DNA from 2 places in the Bradyrhizobium sp. LeoB3 genome. Region 1 is predicted to be linked to the other one. Evidence: predicted binding sites of a transcription regulator. Region 1 holds the regulator's gene; the other holds the start of a gene.
The links. Region 1 encodes PhoB, which activates phosphate uptake and scavenging genes when phosphate is short. Its sites were predicted from a motif close to TGTCATNNANCTGTCAT; they were not measured.

Region 1 (7,366 bases):
AGCCGGGCTTCAGCATCACATCGAGCACGGCGCCGGCGGCCGCGACCGCGAGCGGATTGCCGCCGAAGGTCGAGCCATGCGAGCCCGGCGTCATGCCGGACGCAGCTTCCGCGGTCGCAAGGAAGGCGCCGATCGGAAAGCCGCCGCCGAGCGCCTTCGCCAGCGACATCACATCAGGGGTGACCCCGATGCGCTTGTAGGCGAAGAGATCGCCGGTGCGGCCCATGCCGGTCTGCACCTCGTCGAAGGCGAGCAGCAGGCCGTGCTCGTCGCAGAGCTGGCGCAGCGCCTTGAAGAAGGCCGGCGGCGCGGAGCGCACGCCGCCTTCGCCCTGCACCGGCTCGATCAGGATGCCTGCGGTCTCTGGACCGATCGCACGTTTCACCGCTTCGATATCGCCATGCGGCACCTGGTCGAAGCCGTCCATCGGCGGACCGAAGCCCTCGAGATATTTAGCGGCGCCGGTCGCTGCGAGTGTCGCGAGCGTGCGGCCATGGAAGGCGCCTTCGAAGGTGATGATGCGGTAGCGCTCCGGATGCCCCTTCGAGAAGTGATAGTGACGCACGACCTTGATCACGCCCTCCATCGCTTCCGCGCCGGAATTGCAGAAGAACACGAAGTCCGCAAAACTCTGCTCGCACAGCCGCGCGGCAAGCTTCTCGCCGTCCGGGCTCTTGAACAGGTTCGACATGTGCCAGAGCTTCGTCGCCTGTTCCTGCAGCGCCTTCACCAGATCCGGATGGGCATGGCCGAGCGCGTTCACCGCGACGCCGGAGGTGAAGTCGAGATAACGCTCGCCTTTGGTCGAGATCAGCCAACAGCCTTCGCCGCGTTCGAAGCCGAGATCGGCCCTGGCAAAAACGGGAAGCAGATGCGACGTGGCGCGGTCGGTCATGGCGATCACTGAAGGGTTCAGACAAGCCTTTCAGACAAGCCCCGGCGGCGTGCAGCGATGCAGACACGCGGCTGAAGCTCATCCAGCGAAAACAAAACGTGCCGCCTTTGCAGGGCGGCACGTAAAGGCATTCTATGCGCGCGGCAGGTGCTGTCAATCTCCACGAAGCCGCCAGGCTGCGCGGCAAAGTACCGGTAATCCGCAGTTTTCCGGTGTGGTGGAAAGCCCGATTGCAATCCCTAAATGTCGGAACATGTGGACGCATAGGCGCGGACTCTTGCGCCAGAGTCACGCCATATTGTAGCGTTTGGCCTGTCGGGTACGACATCTCGTGCGGCAGTTTTGATCCCTTAGAGTCCTTTGTGTGCGGCGTACACGTTCGGGTGCGGTTTTCGTGCCCGGCGAGCCTTAAGGGATTCTGCCCGCAGGGATTTTTGAGATTAGGCATCGCAGCGCTGTCCCAGGATCGGCCGGCGCAACGCGAAGGGAAAGATGCGATGACGGTATTGACCTGGTCCGACGAACGCGTCGAGCAGTTGAAAAAGCTCTGGGAAGGTGGCCTCTCGGCCAGCCAGATCGCTGCGGAACTGGGCAACGTGACCCGCAATGCGGTGATCGGCAAGGTGCACCGGCTTGGCCTCTCGGGCCGCGCCAAGAGTCCTGCTGCAGCCGCGCCGCGGCAGCGCAAGGCGCGTCCGGCACAGCCGATGATGCGCGTGGCGCGTCCGGTCTCCCGCGGCAACACCGCGCTCGCCCACGCCTTCGAGGTGGAGGTGGAAGCGGACCCTATCGCCTACGACAATGTGGTGCCGATGAGCCAGCGGCTGTCGCTGCTCGAATTGAACGAGGCCACCTGCCACTGGCCGGTCGGCGATCCCTCGAGCCCGGAATTCTTCTTCTGCGGCGGCAAGGCGCTTCCCGGCCTGCCCTATTGCGCGCACCACTCCCGCATCGCCTACCAGCCGGCGGCTGACCGCCGCCGTCCGACGGTCAAGCCGTCACAAGGCAAGTAAGCCGACGACAGATCGTAGCCGGGGTGGAGCGCAGCGCAACCCGGGAACGCTGTATCGGCAGGTCCAAATTTCCCCGGGCTACGCTTCGCTGCACCCGGGCTACGGATTGAGGTCGCCGGTTTACGACTGCTCGGCCTTCGCGAAGCGATCATCGAGCGCGTAGCCCGCGCCGCGGACGGTGCGGATCGGGTCCTGCTCGCGGCCGGGATTGAGCAATTTGCGCAGGCGGCCGATGTGAACGTCGACGGTGCGCTCGTCGATATAGATGTCGCGGCCCCAAACGCTGTCGAGCAGCTGCTCGCGGCTGAACACGCGGCCGGGATGCTCCAGGAAGAACTCCAGCAGGCGATATTCGGTCGGGCCGAGATCGATCGGGCGGCCCGAGCGCGCGACGCGGCGCTTCTCGCGGTCGAGTTCGATGTCGCCATAGGTGAGCACGGTGGCGAGCCGCTCCGGGCTTGCCCGGCGCAACAGGCCCTTCACCCGCGCGAGCAGTTCAGGCACCGAGAACGGCTTGACGATGTAGTCGTCGGCACCGGTCGCCAGCCCCCTCACGCGCTCGCTTTCCTCGCCGCGCGCGGTCAGCATGATGATCGGGAGCTGCTTGGTCTCCGGCCGCGCCCGCAGACGGCGGCACAGCTCGATGCCGGAGAGTCCCGGCAGCATCCAGTCGAGCACGACAAGGTCGGGAATACGTTCCTTGAGCCTTGTGTCCGCATCGTCTCCACGGGCGACCGTTTCGACATCATAGCCTTCTGCATCGAGATTGTAGCGCAACAGCGTCGTCAGCGCTTCTTCGTCTTCGACCACCAGAATGCGTGCGCTCATCGGCTTGGCTTCTCCTATAGCGGGATGACTCTCTGCTTGAATCGTCATCCCACTCTTCCTTTGATGTTTGAGCAGGATCTTGGCGGAAAGCCGGCGTCGACTTTCCGGATGTTGCTCTAGTTGCCCGGAACGGTCGTGGCGAACGTCGTCATATCCCCCTTCGGCCGCTTGTCGGTGATCTGCTGACCCTCGATCATGTAGAAGACCGTTTCCGCGATGTTGGTGGCGTGGTCGCCGATCCGCTCGATGTTCTTGGCGCAGAACATCAGGTGGATGCAGAACGAGATGTTGCGCGGATCTTCCATCATGTAGGTGAGGAGCTCGCGGAACAGCGAGGTGCAGATCGCGTCCACCTCCTCGTCGCTCTTCCAGACGTTCATCGCCGCCGGCAGATCGTGCGCGGCATAGGCGTCGAGCACGGACTTGACCTGCGACAGCACGAGGTCGGTCATGTGCTCCAGGCCGCGGATCAGCTTCAGCGGCTGGAAGTCGTTCTCCAGCGCGGCGACGCGCTTGCCCATGTTCTTGGCGAGGTCGCCGATCCGCTCGAGGTCGGTCGCCACCCGCATCGCGCCGACGATCTCGCGCAGGTCGACAGCCATCGGCTGGCGGCGGGCGATCGTCAGCACGGCGCGCTCCTCGATCACGCGCTGCAGGCTGTCGATTTCGATGTCGGAAGCGACGACACGCTTGCCGAGCGCGACGTCGCGGCGGATCAGCGCATCGACGGATTCGGTGATCATCCGTTCGACCAGCCCGCCCATCTCTGCGACCAGACGGGTCAGTTCCTGAAGATCGCTGTCGAATGCCTTGGCGGTATGTTCAGAAGCCATGATGTCCCTCCTCAACCAAACCGGCCGGTGATGTAGTCTTGGGTACGTCGATCGCTCGGCGAGGTGAAGATCTTGCTGGTGTCGTCGAACTCGATCAGTTCGCCCAGATACATGAACGCGGTCTTGTCGGAGACGCGCGCCGCCTGCTGCATGTTATGCGTGACGATCGCGATCGTGTAGTCCTCCGACAATTCCTGGATCAATTCCTCGACCTTGGCGGTCGAGATCGGATCGAGCGCCGAGCAGGGCTCGTCGAACAGGATAACTTCGGGCCGCACCGCAACCGTGCGGGCGATGCAGAGGCGCTGCTGCTGGCCGCCGGAGAGGCTCAGGCCGGAGGCGTTGAGCTTGTCCTTGACCTCGTTCCACAGCGCGCCGCCGCGCAGCGCTTTCTCGACGCGGCCGTCCATTTCAGATTTCGAGATCTTCTCGTAAAGGCGGATGCCGAAGGCGATGTTCTCATAGATCGTCATCGGGAACGGCGTCGGCTTCTGGAACACCATTCCGATCCGCGCCCGCAGCAGGTTGAGGTCGAGCTTGGGGTCGAGGATGTTGGTCTGGTCCAGCATCAACTGGCCGGTGGCGCGCTGGCCGGGATACAGGTCGTACATCCGGTTGAAGATCCGGAGCAGGGTCGACTTGCCGCAGCCGGACGGGCCGATAAAGGCGGTGACGCGGTTGGTGCCGAGCGTCAGGTTGATGTTCTTCAACGCATGGTGCTCGCCGTAATAGAAGTTGAGGCTGCGTGCAGTCACCTTTGGCGCCGCTTCCGGCAGCGACTTCTGGGGAATGGCCGCGCTCGGGCTGGTCGTCGATACGGACAGATCGGTCATTTTGCGCTCCTTTCGGCGCCGAGGATGCGCGCGCCGATGTTGAGCGCGAGCACGGTCAAGGTGATAAGCAAGGCCCCGCTCCAGGCGAGCTCCTTCCAATAGGCGTAGGGGCTCTGCACGAAGTTGTTGATGGTCACCGGCAGGTTCGCCATCGTCTTGGTCAGGTTCAGGCTGAAGAACTGATTGGACAGCGCGGTGAACAACAGCGGGGCGGTCTCACCGGCGACGCGGGCGGTCGCCAGCAGCACGCCCGTGATCAGGCCGGAGCGCGCCGCGCGATAGGCGATCCGCTTGATCACCAGCGAGCGCGGAAGGCCAAGCGCGGAGGCCGCCTCCCGCAGCGGGTTGGGGACGAGCAGCAGCATGTCCTCGGTGGTGCGGAGCACAACCGGGATGACGATCACCGCCAGCGCCAGGCAGCCGGCCAGCGCGGAGAAGCCGCCCATCGGCACGACAACCGCGCCATAGATGAACAGGCCGATGATGATCGACGGCGCGCTCAAGAGGATGTCGTTGATGAAGCGGATCACCGAGGTGAGCCGGTCATGCTTGCCGTATTCGGCCAGATAGGTGCCCGCGAACAGGCCGAGCGGCGCACCGATGCCGACGCCGATCACGGTCATGATCACCGAGCCGACAATCGCGTTCAACAGACCGCCATCGGTGGAGCCGGGCGGCGGCGTGTTCTTGGTGAAGACGTCGAGGCTGAGGCCGGCGAGACCGTTGTAGAACAACGTGAACAGGATCAGCGCCAGCCAGGTCACCCCAAACGCGGCGGCGGCGATGCAAAGCCCGCGGATGATGATGTCGTTGCGGCGGCGTGCTTTGTAAATCGGGTTCATGTCAGTTCCCCGCCTTCCTTTCCAGACGCATCAGCATCAGTCGCGCGCAGGCGAGAACAATGAATGTCAGCACGAACAGCAAGAGGCCGAGCAGGATCAGACCCGACTGGTGCAATCCGTCACTCTCGGCGAATTCGCTGGCGATCGCCGCCGAGATCGTCGTGCCCGGCGCGAAGATCGAGGAGGAGATGCGGAACGAATTGCCGATGATGAAGGTCACTGCCATGGTCTCGCCGAGGGCGCGGCCGAGCGCCAGCATGATGCCGCCGATGACGCCGACGCGGGTGTAGGGGATCACGACGTTGCGGACGACTTCCCAGGTGGTGCAGCCGACCCCGTAGGCCGCCTCCTTCAGGACCGGCGGCACCGTCTTGAACACGTCGACCGAGATCGCCGTGATGAAGGGCAGCACCATGATCGCCAGGATCAGCGCGGCGTTAAACAGGCTGAGATAGGATGGCGGGCCTGCGAATATCGCACCCAGCACCGGCACGCCGTCGAACACGCGGATCATGAACGGCTGGAAGGTGTTGGCGAGGAACGGGCCCAGCACGAAGAAGCCCCACATTCCGTAAATGATCGAGGGGATGCCGGCGAGCAGTTCGATCGCGATGCCGATCGGGCGGCGCAGCCATTGTGGGCAGAGCTCGGTGAGGAAGATCGCAATGCCGATGCCAACTGGAATGGCAATCATCATCGCGATGACAGAGGTGATCAGCGTGCCGTAGATCGGCCCGAGCGCGCCGAGCACCGGCGGGTCTGCCGAAGGCGCCCAGCGCTGGGTCCACAGGAACGAGAAGCCGTATTCCTTCATTGCCGGCCAGGCGCCGGCGATCAGCGAAAGGATGATACCGCCTAGGATCAGGAGCACCGAAATCGCGCAGGCGCGGGTGATCCAGTAGAAGGTGATGTCACCGAGTTTGAAGGCGCTGAGGGCCCTGGCACGATCGTAAGGTCCGGAGGCTGCCATTACGTCGCTTTGAACGGCCATGTCTGCCACGCCAATCCCCTGTGTTTACTCGATCGCAACTTACTGCGCGACCCGTCCTGAACGTTTTCCCGCATCGTCGCAGGATGCACCCCGTCGGGCGTAGACCCGGAATCCACAGCTTCGGTTGCGAAGCGATGGATTCCGGTTTCTCGACTTTGTCGCGCCCGCAGAGGACAGGGCGCGACGCTCGCTATGCGAGGCTCAGCTCTTGATGTCCGACGACCAGGTCTTCTCGATCAGCTTGACGACCGGCTCCGGCATCGGGATGTAGTCGAGCTCTTCGGCCGCCTTGCCACCCTTCTCGAACGACCACTTGAAGAACTTGATGGCTTCGGCCGAGGCCGCCTTATCCGTCGGCTCCTTGTGCATCAGGATGAAGGTCGCCGCGGTGATCGGCCAGGACGCATCGCCCGGCTGGTCGGTCAGGATCACGTAGTAGCCCGGAGCCTTGGCCCAGTCCGCGTTGGAAGCAGCGGCCTGGAACGCAGCAATGGTCGGCTGCACGGTCTTGCCGGCCTTGTTGACCATCGCCGCATAGGTCAGCTTGTTCTGCTTGGCGTAGGCGTATTCGACATAGCCGATGGCGTTCTTGGTCTGGCTGATGTTGCCCGCAACACCCTCGTTGCCCTTGGCGCCAACGCCAACCGGCCACTCGACCGCGGTGCCCGAGCCGACCTTGGACTTCCAATCGGCATTCGACTTGGAGAGGAAGTCGGTGAAGTTGAAGGTGGTGCCCGAACCATCCGAGCGGCGCACGACGGTGATGGCGTCGGAGGGCAGCTTCAGCTTCGGATTGAGCTTGGCGATCGCCGCATCGTCCCACTTGGTGATCTTGCCGAGATAGATGTTGCCGAGCACTTCGCCCGACAGCACCAGCTCGCCCGGCTTGATGCCTTCGAGGTTCACGACCGGCACGATCGCGCCCATCACCATCGGCCACTGGACGAGTCCGTCCTTCTCGAGCTGCTCGGCCTTCAGCGGCGCATCGGTGGCACCGAAGGTCACGGTCTTGGCCTGGATCTGCTTGATGCCGGCGCCGGAGCCGATCGACTGATAATTCAGCCCGTTGCCCGTTTCCTTCTTATAGGCGTCCGCCCATTTGGAATAGATCGGGAACGGAAATGTCGCGCC
Region 2 (7,366 bases), on a different contig from region 1:
ACCGCTGCAGCACATGCTCCCACAGCCACGCCCACACGATTCCGCCGATGTCGCCGAGTTGCAGCAGCACCGCGACCCAGATGAACGCCGAGACGAAATTCGCGATCTGGAACGGCTGCTGCGGCATCCGCAGCATGCCGGCGACGATCGGCACCGAGGCGCGCAAGGGGCCGGAGAAGCGGCCGATGAAGATCGCGAGCACGCCCCATTTCTTGAGGAAGGCCTCGCCGCGCACCAAAAGATGCGGGTGCTGTGAGAACGGCCACATCCTGGCGATCGAATGCTTGAACTTGCCGCCGATCCAGTAGGACAGCCAGTCGCCGAACGCTGCACCAAGCGCGCCGGCGAGGAGCATCGGCAGGAAGGCGATGCCGCCGCTCCGCATCATCGCGCCGATGGCGACCAGCACCGCCCAGGCCGGCACGAGCAGCGAGAGGAAGGCGAGCGATTCAGCGAAGGCGAGGGCGAACACGATCGGCGCCGCCCAGGCGCGGTGATCCCTGACGAACTCGACGACATGCCGGGCGGAATCTTCGAGGGACATCGTACCGCCGCTTCCGATCCGCCTTCGCCGTCACCGCCACTAGAAATCCGCGATGGGGAAGCCGGTTCCAGGAACATCACTCTAGCCTGCGGAACGCGTTGCGGCATCCGCAGTTTGGAATTGCGGTAAAGAGAACCATGGCCCGGGTTTCGTCGCGATCAAAGAAAATTGTCTATGCGGCCCTGGCGGGCAATCTCCTGGTCGCCGTGACAAAGTTTGCCGCGGCGCTGTTCACCGGCAGCTCCTCGATGCTGAGCGAAGGGGTGCATTCGCTGGTCGATACCGGCAATGAAGCGCTGTTGCTCTACGGCTACCACCGGTCCAGCCTGGAGCCGGATGCAAGCCATCCGCTCGGCTATGGCCGCGAGCTGTATTTCTGGAGCTTCGTGGTCGCGATCCTGCTGTTCGCGCTGGGCGCCGGCGTCTCCCTCTATGAGGGCGTCTCGCATGTGATGACCCCGATCCCGATCGAGAATGTGATGGCGAGCTATGTCGTGCTGGCGCTGTCATTTCTGTTCGAGGGCGCCTCATGGTGGTTCGCGCTGAAGGGATTTCGCGCTTCCAAGGGCGGCAGCAGCTATTTGGAGGCAGTGCGGAAAAGCAAGGATCCGCCGTCTTTCATGGTGCTCTTGGAGGATACGGCCGCGCTGGTCGGCATCTCGGTCGCCGCGCTCGGCATCTATTTGTCGGTCCGCCTGCAACGGCCCGAAATCGACGGTGTCGGCTCGATCCTGATCGGCCTGGTGCTGGCGGCAACCGCCTGGCTATTGGCTCGCGAAACCAAGGAGCTCCTGATCGGCGAACCCGCACACAGTGCGATCAACGCATCGATCGTGGCGCTCGCCGAGAAGGAGCCGTGCGTTGAGGGCGTCAACGGCGTCACCACCGTTCACCTCGCCCCGGACCAGATTGTGGCAAGCCTCAGCCTGGAATTTTCCGACGAATTGCGCACTCCGGACATCGAGCGCTGCGTCGAGGCGCTGGAGAAGCGGATCCGCGCGGCGCATCCCGAAGTGGTCTCGCTGTTCATCAAGCCACAAACCCGCCACCGTTATGAGGCGGTGCGCCGCGGCCGGTTCGGCGGTGGCTAAAATTGAGGCGATCATGCCGGCGTGCGAAATCGAAAGGTCTCTCGCGACTTTGCACTGGCGCTGTCGGAACTTTCGCCCTAATCTCTCATTAGCTTTGCAGTTTCATCCAGCAAGGGAGTGCGGGGATGGCGACGCAAATCGTGATGGATCACACTGGCGACAGCCGGCACAATTTCAATCCCGCCGACGAGAAGGCCCTGCGCGAAGCGCAACTGCGCTTCGACGCATTGATGAAGAGCGGTTACACCGCTGCGGTGCGGGACGTGTCGGGACAGCCGACCGTGGTCCGTTCCTTCGATCCGAAGGCCGAAGAGACGCTGTTCTATCCGCGACTTGTCGGCGGCTAGGCCGGTCCGTCATGTCCGGCAGGCTGTCGCGGGCGTTCGCCGAGGCCGCGCGGCTCTCGCGCGCGGCTTGGCGGCGGTTCGTCGAATATTGCGTACTGGATGACAGCCAGTCGCGCGGTCTGGCGCTGCTGAAGGAATGGCTGACGCCCGAGCAGCTCGTGCAGTACGAGACGAGCGGCTATTTCGACGTCGTTGGCTGCCACTCCGGCAAACGCTACCGGATCCGGCACGGCACCGGCATGAACATCTATGAATTGGACGAACTCGGCCGGCTGCATGCGGGCTGGTGTTTCGTGCCGAGGGATACGCTGGTGGCCGGCGACGTCATGCTGGCGCAGAAGATCGCGCTCGAGGCCAACGAGCGCTCGGCGCTCGCGGTGGCGCGGAGCTTCCCCGTGCGCTGGCGGCCGACATAGCCGGCCGTCGCAGCTTAGCGTCGCGACAGCGGGGCTGGTGGCGGCGGCTCGGTGGTGCCGGGGCCGAGCGAGCGCTGCACCATCACGGTGTCGGCCCAGCGGCCGAAGCGATAGGCGACGCCCGGCAACAGGCCGGCGCGGGCGAAGCCGAAACGCTGATGCAGCGCCAGCGATGCGGCGTTGTCGCTGTCGATATAGCCGATCATCTGGCGAAAGCCGGCCGCCGCGCACGCGTCGATCAATTCGCCGAGCAGCAGGCGCCCGATGCCGCGGCCGACCTGGTCGTGACGGACATAGATCGAATGCTTTACCGCATAGCGATAGGCCGGCCGCTTCCGAAACAGCACCACATAGGCGTAGCCGACCACCTCGCCGTCACGAGTCGCGACCAGATGGGGCAGGCGATGGTTGCGGAAATTCTTGCGCCGGTCGCGGAAATCATCCGGCTCCGGCACTCCGCTGTCCTCGACGCTGTCGTCGACGCCGCGCCTTATGTGGCGGCGGTAGATCGATAGCATGGCTTCGACATCGGCCTCGCGCGAGGCCCTGACGATGATCCGCTCTTCGTTCATCGGCCGTCACTCGGAAATCACGTAGGTGAACAGGCGCACGCGGCCCGCATCGTCGATTTCCTTGTAGACGCCCTGGATCTCGACCTCGAAGCCCGGGAACGCATTGAACGATGCCTCGAACATCTTGAGGTAATCGATCATCGGCCGCGTCTGTTCCGACAGCCGTTCACCGGGCACGATGGTGGCGATGCCGGGCGGGTAGACCACGAACGGCGTCGCGGCGATGCGGCCCGAAATTTCGCCAATCGGGAGATAATCGACGTCGTTGCGCACGAGGTAGCGTGACGCTTCGCGCGGCGACATCGCGATCTCGGGCAAATGCTCGGGCAGGAATTGCTTGCGCTGCAGCGCGCTCACATCGGCCGCGCGGAAGAAGCGGTGCATGTCGCCGCAGAGGTCGCGCAGGCGGACACCGGCATAGCGGGCAGGCCGGCGGCGGAAGAATTCGGGGATCACGTCTTCGAGCAGCGCATTGTCGTCATGCAGTTTCTTGAAGGCGACGAGCCCGGAGATCAGCGTCCCCGCCTTGCTCGCCTCGACGCCGGGGGTGAGCAGGAAGAGCAGGGAGTTGAGGTCGTTCTTCTCGGCGACGATGCGGTTCTCCCGCAGATATTGCGCTACCACCGGGGCGGGGATGCCGTGTTCGGCACACGCACCCGTGGCATGATCGAATCCCGGCGTGAGCAGCGTCAGCTTGTTCGGGTCGGTCATGGCAAAGCCCGCCGTCATCTCCGGGAAGCCATGCCAGCTATCGCCGGGCTTGAGCTGCCAGAACGCAGGGTTGGTCGCGAGCTGGTCGGTAGAGATGGTTTCCCAGGCGACATTGTGCGCCCCGCCTTCGCGCGCGACGTCCGGGATCATCACGCGATCCGGCACGAACGGCTCGAAGAACCAGCGCCGCTCGGGACGCGCCTCGTTCTCCTCGAACTCGCGGCGGGTGGCGCGGATTTTCTTGCGCAGCTCGATGCCGAGCCGGATCGTGTCGTCCCACAGCACCTCGCCGGAGCGGCCCTTCATCATCTGCGCGCCGACGTCGAGCGAGGCGAACAGCGGATAGAATGGCGAGGTCGAGGCGTGCTGCATGAAGCTCTCGTTGAAACGCCGGTGCTCGACCCGGCGCTTCTGGCGCTTGATGTGGCGGTCGCGGACATGGATCTGCGAAGCCTGCGAGAAGCTGGCGAGCTGCTTGTGGGTCGATTGCGTGGCGATGATGCCGGGCGCCTCGGGGCCGAGGTCGGCAAGGCCCATCGCGAAGCGGCCGGCATAGATCGGATGGAACTTCATGAAGCCGGCCCAGGCTTCGTCGAACAGGATGTAGTCGCAGAGATGACCGATGCGCTTGAGGATCATTTCCGCACTATGAATGGTGCCGTCATAGGTGCACTGCTCGACCACGGCGACGCGGAAGGGACGGGGCCGCTTCCAGGCCTCCTTGTCCTTGACCAGCGGATGGTTGCGGATGCGCTCGCGCAGCGATGTCTCGTCGAGCATGTCCCAGCGCATCGGCCCGATCAGGCCCCAGGCGTTGCGAACGGTCGGCACATAGACCGGGATGCCGCCGCCGAGCAGCAGCGCGCCATGGTGGGCGGCCTTGTGATTGTTGCGGTCGAACAGCACGAGGTCGCCGTCAGTAACCAGCGAGCCGAGTGCGACCTTGTTGGAGGTGGAGGTGCCGTTGAGCACGAAATAGGTCTTCTCCGCGCCGAAGATCCTGGCGGCTTCCTTCTGCGCCCGCAGTGCCGGGCCCTCATGGGTCAGGAGGTCGCCGAGGTCGAGCACGGAATTGTCGAGGTCGTCGCGGAACACGGCTTCGCCGAGATGTTCGACGAACACGCGTCCGATCGGGCTGCGGCTGTAGAACACGCCGCCATTGTGGCCGGGGCAGGTCCAGAGCTGGTTGCCCTCTTCGGCATAGTCGACCAGCGCGCCGAAGAACGGCGTCTTCAGCGTCTCGGCATATTGCTTGAGGCGGCTGATCAAATTCTTGGCAATGAACGGCGGCGTTTCCTCGGACAGGAACACGTAGCCGTCGATGAAGTCGAGCACCTCGACCGGCAGGTCCTCGAACCGCTTGCGGCGGATCAGGAGGATGATCGGGAAGTCGAGGCCGCGCCGCCGCATCAAATTGATCAGCGATGCGGTCTTGCCCTCCAGCCCCTTCTTGCCCCAGTCCACCACCATGCAGCCGATCGCCGCGTCGGTCTGCACCGCGATCTCGGCATCCTCGAGCTTGCGGGCGCGCACGACCTCGAAGCCGGAGCGCTGGATCTCGTCGATGATCTGGTTGAAGCGGATGCCCTCGAGATCCTCCGGATCGAATACGGGCGCCGCGAACAGGAAGGTGAAGCGTCGGAAATAGTCCATCGGTGTCCTCGAAATGATCCGAGCGAGAAGTCGGCACATTTCGTGACAGGCAGATGACGGTGGCGCCCGCGGGGGAAAATTGTTGGTGGCGAGCCGACGCCGCTTCAATCCGGTGCGCGTTGCCTCGGATATTCGAGCTGCATGGCGACGAAATCGGCCGTGCGATCGCCATAGCGTGCTTCGATCCGCAGCAAGGTCTGGTCCAGCGCCTGCGCCGGCGCCAGTGATCCGACCGGTTGCAGCAATCGCTCGGCGGGCCACTGGGCCGCGACCTGATCGGGCAGGATGCGCAGGCCGTTGCGGCTTGGCTGCGCCTCCGCCGTCGCGGCAAAGGTCACGGTGCGCGAACGATAGGTCCGCGACCAGGCGTCGGCGGCGAGCGCGAGCGAGACTTCGTCGATGCCGGGCGCAAGCGCGATGCCGAGCTGCTCCTTGTTCCAGAACGCGAGCGTGTTCCCGATCGCCGTGAGCGCGAACGGTCGTGTGAACTGGAACGCGCCGCTGTCGTGGCGGGCATCCCAATGGGGCAGGCCGATGTCGCGGGCAACGGCTTCTGCCTTCTCGCGGCCGGCGATCGCTTCGACCAGCGTGAGCGACATCGGCATCGAAGCTGTGATCCCCGTTGTGGTCGCAACGCTTTGGTCGACCACGATCCTGCGGTCCCTGATGTAATGGATCGTCGGATGCTTCTCGCGCAGGTCTTTCAGGGAGTACCAATGCGTCGTCGCGCGCTTGCCGTCGAGCAGTCCAGTACTGGCGACCACCATGGTGCCGACGCAGACACCGATGACGATCGCGCCCTTTTGCGCCTGTTGCCTGATCCATTGCACGACGACCGGATCGTCGTCACGGCTCATGGCGGGGACGATGACATAGTCGGCGCCATCAGGGTGCTCGGCATCGAACGCTGCGATGGTGGCATCCGGCTCGACCTTCAGCACCGGAAACAGCGTCACCGGTCCGGGTCTCGTCGCAAGCGTCACCACGTCGGCGACGTCGGCGCGCTTGAGGATGCCATAGGGCATCAGATAGTCGGTGGTTTCGGTCTGCTCATTGATGCCGACGATCGCGATCAGCGGTCGCTGCCGCTTCGGCGGCTTCAACGCCGCGATGGTCGCATCACCCTCCTGGCTTGCGATCGGCGGCGCGTTTGCAGACGCAGCTCGCGAGGGCAGCGTCAGAAGCCAGCCACCACCAATGGTCAAGAAAAGCGCGGCGGCGGCAACACCGCCCCACGCGAAAAGCCGCCAGTTCATTGCTTACGTCGCTCAACGAATTCGTCACCTCGCCCCCTCCGCGCAACTTACTCGCTCACGCCGCGCTCCGAAATGACGCAAATCCGGCAAAAACCGACACAGGGGGCAATGAATGGACAGGGGCGGATCGGTGAATTTCGTCGAAAGCCACTTGCCGAATTATTCCCCTCGTCAAGCAGACGTAGCGAAAAAATTCCTCGTGCTCTCCGGCGGAATAGAACGCGCCTCCGTATGTCCTACTCATGCAAGCTATTTCCTTACAGGAGCTATCATGAAGAACCCATCGATTGGTTTCGCACTCGCCACCGCCATTTCCCTGGCGACGGTCTCCGTGGCGTTTGCCGCACCGCCGACCAAGACCGGAACCACCGCGAAGGGAAGTGTGCTGACGGATGCGAAGGGCATGACTCTCTATACCTTTGACAAGGACACTGACGGCAAGTCTGCCTGCAATGGTCCTTGCGCGACAAACTGGCCGGTGCTGAAGGCTGAGGCGAGCGACAAGGCGGGCGAGGGCTACACCATCATCACCCGTGATGATGGCTCCAAGCAGTGGGCCTACAAGGGCAAGCCGCTTTACACCTTCGCCAAGGATCAGAAGCCCGGCGACATCACCGGCGACGGCTTCCTCAACGGCGCCTGGCATCTTGCGCAGCCGTGATGAGCTGAGCTCGCAATAATGCGAGAGGCGGATCAGCGCAGCATGATCCGCCGTTCACGCTAGTTGGCTTGCACACCTGCCTCGCGCGGGGATGCAAAGAAGTCGGCGGGCCGTT

Region 2: the regulator PhoB is predicted to act here: its motif matches at 5,377-5,393, upstream of ACZXDY_RS06685 (Orn/Lys/Arg family decarboxylase).

The regions. Positions count from the first base shown of each region.
Region 1 covers NZ_JBVBEF010000037.1:67,325-74,690, reverse strand. The annotation lists gene ACZXDY_RS23165 (acetylornithine transaminase) at 1-895, opposite strand, end outside; gene ACZXDY_RS23160 (GcrA family cell cycle regulator) at 1,393-1,908, shown strand; gene phoB (phosphate regulon transcriptional regulator PhoB) at 2,029-2,736, opposite strand; gene phoU (phosphate signaling complex protein PhoU) at 2,853-3,569, opposite strand; gene pstB (phosphate ABC transporter ATP-binding protein PstB) at 3,581-4,402, opposite strand; gene pstA (phosphate ABC transporter permease PstA) at 4,399-5,244, opposite strand; gene pstC (phosphate ABC transporter permease subunit PstC) at 5,246-6,235, opposite strand; gene pstS (phosphate ABC transporter substrate-binding protein PstS) at 6,437-7,366, opposite strand, start outside.
Region 2 covers NZ_JBVBEF010000005.1:52,384-59,749, reverse strand. The annotation lists gene ACZXDY_RS06710 (DedA family protein) at 1-544, opposite strand, end outside; gene ACZXDY_RS06705 (cation diffusion facilitator family transporter) at 682-1,635, shown strand; gene ACZXDY_RS06700 (hypothetical protein) at 1,761-1,982, shown strand; gene ACZXDY_RS06695 (hypothetical protein) at 1,994-2,398, shown strand; gene ACZXDY_RS06690 (N-acetyltransferase family protein) at 2,413-2,970, opposite strand; gene ACZXDY_RS06685 (Orn/Lys/Arg family decarboxylase) at 2,977-5,334, opposite strand; gene ACZXDY_RS06680 (DJ-1/PfpI family protein) at 5,439-6,590, opposite strand; gene ACZXDY_RS06675 (COG4315 family predicted lipoprotein) at 6,862-7,251, shown strand; gene ACZXDY_RS06670 (cupin domain-containing protein) at 7,365-7,366, opposite strand, start outside.